One region of the Paenibacillus sp. JT22N15 genome, then DNA from elsewhere that is predicted to be linked to it. Evidence: riboswitches for the same ligand, from Rfam matches in the RefSeq annotation. Region 1 holds a riboswitch; the other holds the start of a gene.
The links. Region 1 has a riboswitch for cyclic di-GMP ahead of AC50X8_RS21590 (transglutaminase-like domain-containing protein). Riboswitches for the same ligand answer to the same signal wherever they lie in the genome.

Region 1 (4,366 bases):
TTTCTGAGTATTCCTTTGAATTATCATACTGTTGAAGGAATAAAAATTCAATATTCTATGCGGCCTATTATTTTGTAAGTTTTGCGAGATTAAACAGAGATTTTGTCGAGAAATTGTAGAGTTGCCCTATTTATAATGGAGGAGTAGGTGAAAATGGAGACGGACAAGCTTTACGAGCTTCATTTTCAAAAAAATAGCATGTCCAAAGGAATGGTTGAAGAAGATGATGATAACCGAGAAGCGGCAAATGAATGTCATTCGCCATTTTCGCTATCCTGAGCTGGCTTGCTGTATAAGCGAGGGAGCCCAGCACCTACGACAGCTGAATTTGAATCAAATGACCGATTACACCATCGTTCGTGGCTTTTATACCCATCATAGAGGTCATTTTATTGGCATTACAGCTACTTCTGAGGGGCCTTTGTTTTTTTATGACAAGCAGTATTTTCAGCTTTCGGAAGGGAAATTTATGATTACTCTGGAGCATGATGATAAGCGGAACACGTTTTCTTTTTGGTGGGACGGGGTGGAAATATGCCGCCTGAACTACCAGCGTCAGCTTTATCGGTACAATGAGGGAATCGTAGATGATGGTATTCGTGATTTTTTTGCGTGGCTTTATTTGTCGACAGGACCAAGGAAGTTTTGGAGATTCCAAAAGTTTTACACGGTCAAAAGCAGCTAAACGCTGTTTCGGGTATCGGAATTTTATCAACCGACATAGGATTGATAAAACGCATGATGGAGTTGAAGCGAGATGGGCGCAGAACATTTGAAAGAATTTCAAAGCTTGAAGCACGAAGATGAAATGCGGTATATGCTCCTGCTTAGAGACGTAAAGGGCATGCTTAAAGAGCGGAAGGAAGAGCCTTTTATGAAACGGTTAAAGCGGAGATGGATGAAGAAAAACCAGAAAATACAAGCCTCAGCCTGGAAATAAAAAAGATTTAACGTATTGTTTATTGCAAATAATGGGTATATACTAGAGATAATCATAGTTTAATATAAGGTAGTTTTTCTACCTAACACCACTTACAAAACTTTACACGATAACGGCAAACCTGTCGAAAGGCAGGGACGCAAAGCTAAAGGGCCTTCTCTATTATTAGATGGCAGCCTAGCCACCGAAGGGAGTTTTTTTTATGCGCAAAAGTTTAACGGTTATGATTTTGCTGGCGTTGATTCTGTCCGTGTTCCCTCAAGCAACTGCTCAAGTGGCAGCGGCAGCTGGGACAAGCTGGCTCGACGAATCCAATGTGGATAAAGGAAGCATCGGCATTCGTTATGAGGTCAAGTCAGGCGTAGATACAAGGCTGGTTGTAGCCAAAGACGGCAAAAATTATACGTATGCGCTCCGGACAAACCAGACAGAAGAATGGTTTGCGCTTCAACTGGGCAATGGAGATTATACGATTTCATTATTGGAAAACGTAAGTGGTACCAAAAAATATAGAGCAGTTCATACAGGCAAAGTTACCTTGAATTTGAGTGACAGCAGCCTCGTCTATTTGAACTCCATACAAAATATTGATTGGAGCAGCAACAGCAAAGCGGTTAAGAAAGCATTGGAACTGACTAAGGGAGCAAAGACGGATACCGAGAAGGTAACGGCGGTTTACAATTATATTGTAGCGAATATTTCTTACGATCATCAGCTTGCGGCTAAGGTGACCAACGATTATTTGCCTCAAATCGATCGTACCTTTAGTTCGCAGAAAGATATTTGCTACGGCTACGCTGCATTAATGGCAGGCATGCTTCGCAGCTTGGACATTCCGGCCAAGATGGTGACGGGCAAAGCGTCTGATGTATCAAATTATCACGCTTGGAATGAAGTATATTTGGACGGCAAATGGATCACGATCGATACGACGCTTGATGCTGGCCTGAAGAACAGCAAGAAAGCGGGCAAAATGATTAAAGACAGCTCGCGTTATACGGCTGCTAAAGTTTATTAAACGGAAATAAACACATATAACTCAATAGGTACACACAGAAGCTTCGTCTATCCTTCATCGGATGGACGAAGCTTTTTTGCAGTTATTTAGCTGACGGATAAAGGGGAGGCTTGTAAAGTTTTTGTACAGTTGGGCTGGATATAATTTTCTTATTTGAATACAAGGAGGAAGAGGATGGAAAATGACGTGGTATTCGTAAGGTAATGTTTTTGTACTAGGCATTATCGGTATTCACAACAAGAGAGAAACTAGAGGAGATAGAGAAAAAGAGAGGATTGATGAGATGCCCGCAAGTAGACAGAGAGCGATCAGGCACAAGATTTCCTGGATCATGCTGCTCGTTTTGCTGCTGCAAGCTGCATTACAGCCATTCGCAGCACCGGTACAGGCAGCAGGACCGATTACAGGGCTGACTTTTACAAAGACAGCCAGTGTGAGCACTGTTAATGTAGGAGATACCTTCAAGTATACGATCTTGTATCAGGCAGATGGAGCGACTCATGTCGGTAAGAATGTAACGATTGTTGATACAGTACCGGCACAATTTGAAATTGTAGATGGCTGGGAGGATGGAGGCTGGGATACGAAAAATGGCCAAACTCTAACCGTCAATGCACATCCATTGCCTTCCGGTACTTCGGTGAAGCTGGAAATTCCCGTGAAAGCGAAGCCGACTGGCTCAAGCTCGGTTGTGCCTACGACGAATACGGCGACGATTACACTCGTTGATTCAGCGGAAAGTACAACGGCATCGGCGAATGTAACGATTAACGCGGACCCGAATCCGGTAGCTACACCGACGCCTACAGCAACACCGACGGCGACGCCAACTGCTTCGACCTACGACAAGTGGTGGGCTTATAAAAGCCAAGCTACTGGATTTGGCAGCACAGTTCCGATTATTGGCGGAGCGGTTGAGTATACGGTAGGCATTAAAGGCGAAGCCGGCAATGATAACCCTGGCAGCTTGAAAAATGCGACGTTAGTCGATACACTGCCGCCAGATGCTGTATATGTGAGCTCAACAGAAGGCGGTGTCTATGATTCAACAGCTCGCACGATCACTTGGTCGAATATTGAGCTTGCTTCCGGACAATCTTTCGAAGCGAAAGTATCGGTCACCTTCCCTGACGATTTAGGGTATGGTCATCCGACCGGAACACCGCTGGAACGCAAAAATAATGTTGAAATTTTGAGCGGTTATACGCTCGAAGGTGGCGGCTCGGTCACTGATCCTGACGCTGATGTGACAACTAAATTCGGAGAGCCAGTATCTGGCGTTTCCGGACTAACCAAGTCGCGTGTTTACCAGTATCGCTGGCATGGCCAAACACAGAAGTTCAACATCGGCGGCATCAGCAATACGGGGACGAATGTAAATACCTCTTTGTCGAACCTGGTATTGACAGATGTGCTGCCTGCGGAAATGGACTACAGCAGCATTAAAATGCCAAATGTTTTCACTTCCCAGCTTCGTTATAAAACAAGCGATGGTACGACTGAAACTTGGCATGCGTATAGCGGCAGCCTTGCGCCTAACGGCACAATTACAGTGAGCACGACAGCTGGTACGAACCGCATTGTGCTAAATGCTGGCGAATTTTTGGTTGCCTTGGAGTGGTCGTTCAGCACCCTAGCTCCAGGAGGTACAATTGGCGGCATTGAAATTACAGGGACCGTTAGAGATTTTGCTAATGGCACGAACACCCCTGTCGTCCACGGTGATCAAGTAACGAATCAAGTCACGCTGGATTATCAAGCGCTGAATGTTACCATTCCGGGCCAATGGGATGACAAGCCTCAGAAAACGGCTCAGGCAGATTTCAACATCAACAATGAGAAGCCATGGCTTGTAGCTAATAAAGCGATTGGAGCGGGAAATTTCCGTCCACTCAGCACGGTGCCGTTCACACTTACGGTCCGCAACGATATTAAAGCAACGGGACCTTATATTAATCCAGTTGTCTATGATTTATTGCCAACAAGCTTTGATTATTACACGAATCCTAAAATAGCTGATCCTGCTGCGGCACTGGCAGCCTCGTTTACATTTACGGGCACGCCTGCTGGAGCAAGTGCTCCACAGCTGGAGCTTGTTGATAAAAACTGGAACGGTACGGGACGGACCCTTGTGAAATGGTCATGGTCCGACGGCACCTCTTTTGCTCCAGGTACAAGCTTTGAAATCAGCTATAAAGGCGAGGTCCGTGCAGGTACGCCTCAAGGTACTACCTACACGAACGATATGTATATTACAACAAGCGATCCAAATTCAGAGTTCTGGCATACAGGGGATTCCGCACAGGATAATCCGCAAAGTTTGCCAGCGTGGCAAACACGCAACAATACGATTAAAGATACAGTTATAGGCTTTGATCCAACGGCGGGAACGGATGAGTTTTTTGTTC
Region 2 (4,366 bases), on a different contig from region 1:
TGGAAACCGTGCTGCATAACGTTGTGCCGGTGGAAACGAAATCGCAGCAATTACAAGAGACGAGGTGACGAATGGAATCGCTGCTGCTTAAAGCAAAATCGAATACGCAAGTTTTGATCTTCCTGCTCTCCTTGTTTGTCATTACGAGAATATTGCTTTATTTTGCAGGCTTTCTCGGCATGAATCTGTTTTCGAACTATCAAATTCCGCCGGACTATACGGTCGTGCAGGGGCATGATTTCACATCGAGCCAGCTCTCGATCCAGACGGATATTTCACAGCTGAAGAAGCCGAGCTTCGAGGATCTAAGGAAATTTGACAGCGTATGGTACTTGGGAATTGCCGAAAATGGCTATGATACGTATAACATCAACGAATCGCATCCTAGTGCAAATTGGGTGTTTTTCCCTTTATACCCTTTGTTAGTCTTTTTGGTGGAGTCTATTTCTAAATACGATGCGACAGTCGTGGGATCGGTTTTATCGAATTTGTTTTTGCTCGTATCACTTTTTTATTTTTATGGCATTTGTTTAAAAAGAGGACTGAAACAGGAGCACGCCCAAGTCGCGGTGCTGCTGCTGCTCATTTTTCCGACCGCCATCTTCTATGCCGTGCCTTATACAGAGAGCCTGTTCCTCATGCTGTCGCTAATGACCGTCTATTATGCGATGCAAAAACGATATTTTCTCGCGTTTCTGTTCGGGGGCTTGTCCGCTGTGACGCGCAATTTGGGCTTCGTCAACTTGTTTTTCGTTGTGGGTACGCTGTTGATCGAACACAGGCTGTACCGTTTCAAGTGGAAGGACACGAAGTATTTAGGCTATGCAATCATTTCGGCGCTGCCGCTAGCCGGTTATCTGTTGTACATGAAATGGCTTACTGGCGATTTGCTGGCTCCGATTACCGAGCAAAGCATCAACTGGTATCGCAAGACGGTTGCTCCGTTCTCGAACTATATTCATTTTATCCAAAAGCCTTATTTCTCAGGAAATGGCGGCTGGGAAAATGGCCTGCTTGCCTTTATTATCGCGAATGCCGTCCTCGTCATTTTTGCTGCCTTTCTTATTATGCGCTGGAAAGATATTCGCCGTAATGCTCATGAATGGCTGTTTTTTGCCTATGGATTGCTGCTTATGCTCATTCCGTTCGCCAGCGCCGAATTTTTGCAGAGCATTCCACGTTATGTCATGGTTGCGTTCCCCTTCTACATTTATTTTGCGGATGTGCTGAAAAATAATAAGGCGCTGCAAATGTTTTATTTCATGATGTTTTTCCTGCTTCATATTGTGTATGCGATTTGCTACTTTAATGGATATTTTTTCGTTGTATAAATTTATGAAAAAATAAATTGACGAAATTTGCGCTTAAGGTGTACAATAGCACCATATTACTTTAGCTCGTACTTTATACCTAGATCGTTTAACGAAAAGGCAAACTCAGGGAAACCTGATGTGCGCAAAGCTACAGGGGCTTCATTCCTAACGGAATATGCTCGCCAGCTACCGAATTCAACATCGATTCTTCCTTTATTAATCAAGGTAGACTTTGTTCTTTCGGGAGCAGGGACTATCTTTTTTTTATTGCTTACACGAAAAGGCAAACTCAGGGAAACCTGATGTGCGCAAAGCTATAGGGGCTTCATCCTTAAACAGGATATGCTCGCCAGCTGCCGAAGCCCGACATAGCCTCCTTTGCCTGATGAAGGTGCGGCGTGTTCTTCGGACCACGACCATCATTCGCTCGGGGGAGGAACTTACTATGAAAACTACAAAATTCGCTCTTACACTCCTTATGCTCGCTTCGACATTACTCTGGGCACTCCCTGCTAGCGCGCAAACCAACTTTTACAACGGAGCATGGATCGGCACTTGGCCGAACCAAAGCTTGAACAACATCGCTGCCTACGAGCAACTAATCGGTGGACACCAAGATGTTGTACATACTTTTGTCAACTCGAACCAAGGGATTAATGAATGGAAGGGCTTTATGGACTATGTAAATAATAATGGTTCGATTAACCTACTTACCCTTGAGTTTAAAAATAAAAATTACAAAGAATATTCGACTGCTGATATTAATAGAGGCGTAGTAGACGCTTACCTGAAACAAACGGCAAAACAACTGGTTAACTGGCAAGCAGCTAACAAAAACCCTGAAATTTGGCTTCGCATTTTCCACGAAGGCAATGGCAACTGGTACGGCTGGGGCGTTGGCGACAGCACAGTTAACACAAACGAGACTTACAAAGCGGCATTCCAACGTGTCGTTACGATTTTCAGAGAGCAAGGCGCAACGAATGTGAAATTCATGTACAACGTAAACGCTGAAAATGTTGGCAAAAACGCATCGTTTACAGCTATGTACCCAGGCGATGCTTACGTAGACCTGCTTTCGATCGATGGCTACAACTTTGGAACGAAAGAATCGTGGAGCTCGTGGAGAAGCTTTAACGACGTATTCTACGCTTCGTACCAAGCGCTGACAAGCATTTCGAGCAAGCCGATCATTATCGCTGAAACTGGCACAACAGAAAGCGGCGGCAGCAAAAACGAATGGGTTATTGATGCGATGAATCAAGTGCAATCGCCAGCGTACAGCCAAATTAAAGGCTTGATCTGGTTCAACGAGAACAAAGAGCTGGACTGGCATATCGATTCGTCGGCTGATAGCCTGAGCGCTTACCAAACGCTGCAAAAAACGCTTTAAAAGATTAGACGGGGCTAGTCGTCAAGTCCTGGTCTCAACTCTATCAAACACTGGCTGATATAATACTAAATAGGTATTCTGAGAAAACTCTAATTTCGCGTAAACCGCGTAAAATTAGAGTTTTTTCGCTTTTTTTCTACACTTTTGCCAATAAGATTACAATGTTAAGAAGAAAAATTAACTTTTAAAGGGGCAAGGATTGTGATAAGATAACTTTGAATTTGAGCCTTAGCCGCCAAAAATATCATATTTCCGGCCGATTTAACAAATATCGACAGCGAAATTAGACAGTATAGTCAATCCATGTTGTAGATTAGTCAGAAAAGGAATGGAATTATGGCGAATAAATAGAGCGCAAAGGATTGGGGTTATTTGAAAACAAAAGCTAGGTACATATTAACAACGCTATCCATTGCTATCATGATCGTGTATCTAGTATGGAGACTTGTACAAACACTCCCATCTGGCTGGTCATTAATTTTTGGATCGTTGTTACTATTTTTTGAAATCATTTCTATTTTTCAATCCGTTTTATTCCACATTCTTCTGCTAAAACCCACTGAAAGAAAGCCTGCGCCATTACCTGACAACCTTTATTCTGTGGATGTTACGATCGCTACCTACAATGAACCGCCATCCTTGGTTAGAAAAACCATACTTGCTTGTAAAAACTTGAATTATCCGGAAAATCTGTTAAACATTTGGGTGTGTGATGATGGAAAGCGAGCGGAAATGAGAGAATTAGCCGAAGGTTTAGGCGTTCATTATCTCGATCGTCCCGGAAATGAACATGCTAAAGCGGGTAATTTGAATCATGCGCTGACGAAGATGAAGGGCGATTTGCTCCTTACTTTAGATGCCGATATGATGCCCAAACCGGATTTTTTACAGCGAACGGTAGGATTTTTTGCAGAGAATGAGAAGCTTGCTTACGTACAAACGCCCCAAGTTTTTTACAACGAAGATATTTTCCAATACAACTATTACCAAGGGCGCAACATTCCGAACGAGCAAGATATGTTTATGCGGCTTATTCAATCTGGAAGAGACCGTTTTAACGCTGTTATTTATGTGGGCAGCAACTGCATCTTCCGGCGCAGCGCCATTGACCATATTGGTGGTTTCGTTATCGGTACGATAACAGAGGATTTGGCTACAGGGATGAAGCTTCAATCCAATGGATTTGATTCTTATTGCTTGAATGAGGTGCTGGCACTAGGACTAACGTCTGAGTCCATATCCGATCAAATCAAACAGCGGGCCCGCTGGGCAAGGGGCACGATACAGACGACGAGGATGTCCAATCCGCTTGAGGCTAAGGGTTTATCTTTGATGCAGCGCCTGCTTTATTTCTCCAACCTGCTGTATTGGTACTTTGGCGTTACGCGCTTTATGTACATATTGTCTCCTATGCTCTTTTTGACCTTTGGTGTGGCGATTCTTGAAACAAGCTTGAAACAACTGCTTATTTTCTGGCTGCCGTATTTCTTGTTCTCGGTTACCGTTGTACCTTATTTAACGAATAAGAAGCTTAATGTGTTCTGGAACAATGTTTACGAGACGGCCATGACGCCAACGCTATTCCTCGCAGCCCTTCAGGAAACAATCTTCCGCAAGGCTATTCCCTTTGAAGTGACGCCGAAAGGCATTTATCAGAACA

Region 2: another riboswitch for cyclic di-GMP. It lies ahead of AC50X8_RS29030 (glycoside hydrolase family 26 protein); the one in region 1 lies ahead of AC50X8_RS21590 (transglutaminase-like domain-containing protein).

What each region holds. Positions count from the first base shown of each region.
Region 1 is NZ_JBXENV010000011.1:64,764-69,129, reverse strand. Features, by position in the region: gene AC50X8_RS21595 (hypothetical protein) at 215-685, shown strand; cyclic di-GMP riboswitch class I at 1,045-1,129, shown strand; gene AC50X8_RS21590 (transglutaminase-like domain-containing protein) at 1,143-1,958, shown strand; gene AC50X8_RS21585 (SdrD B-like domain-containing protein) at 2,242-4,366, shown strand, end outside.
Region 2 is NZ_JBXENV010000020.1:33,957-38,322, reverse strand. Features, by position in the region: gene AC50X8_RS29040 (glycosyltransferase family 2 protein) at 1-68, shown strand, start outside; gene AC50X8_RS29035 (mannosyltransferase family protein) at 72-1,331, shown strand; cyclic di-GMP riboswitch class I at 1,420-1,507, shown strand; cyclic di-GMP riboswitch class I at 1,586-1,674, shown strand; gene AC50X8_RS29030 (glycoside hydrolase family 26 protein) at 1,759-2,706, shown strand; gene AC50X8_RS29025 (glycosyltransferase) at 3,127-4,366, shown strand, end outside.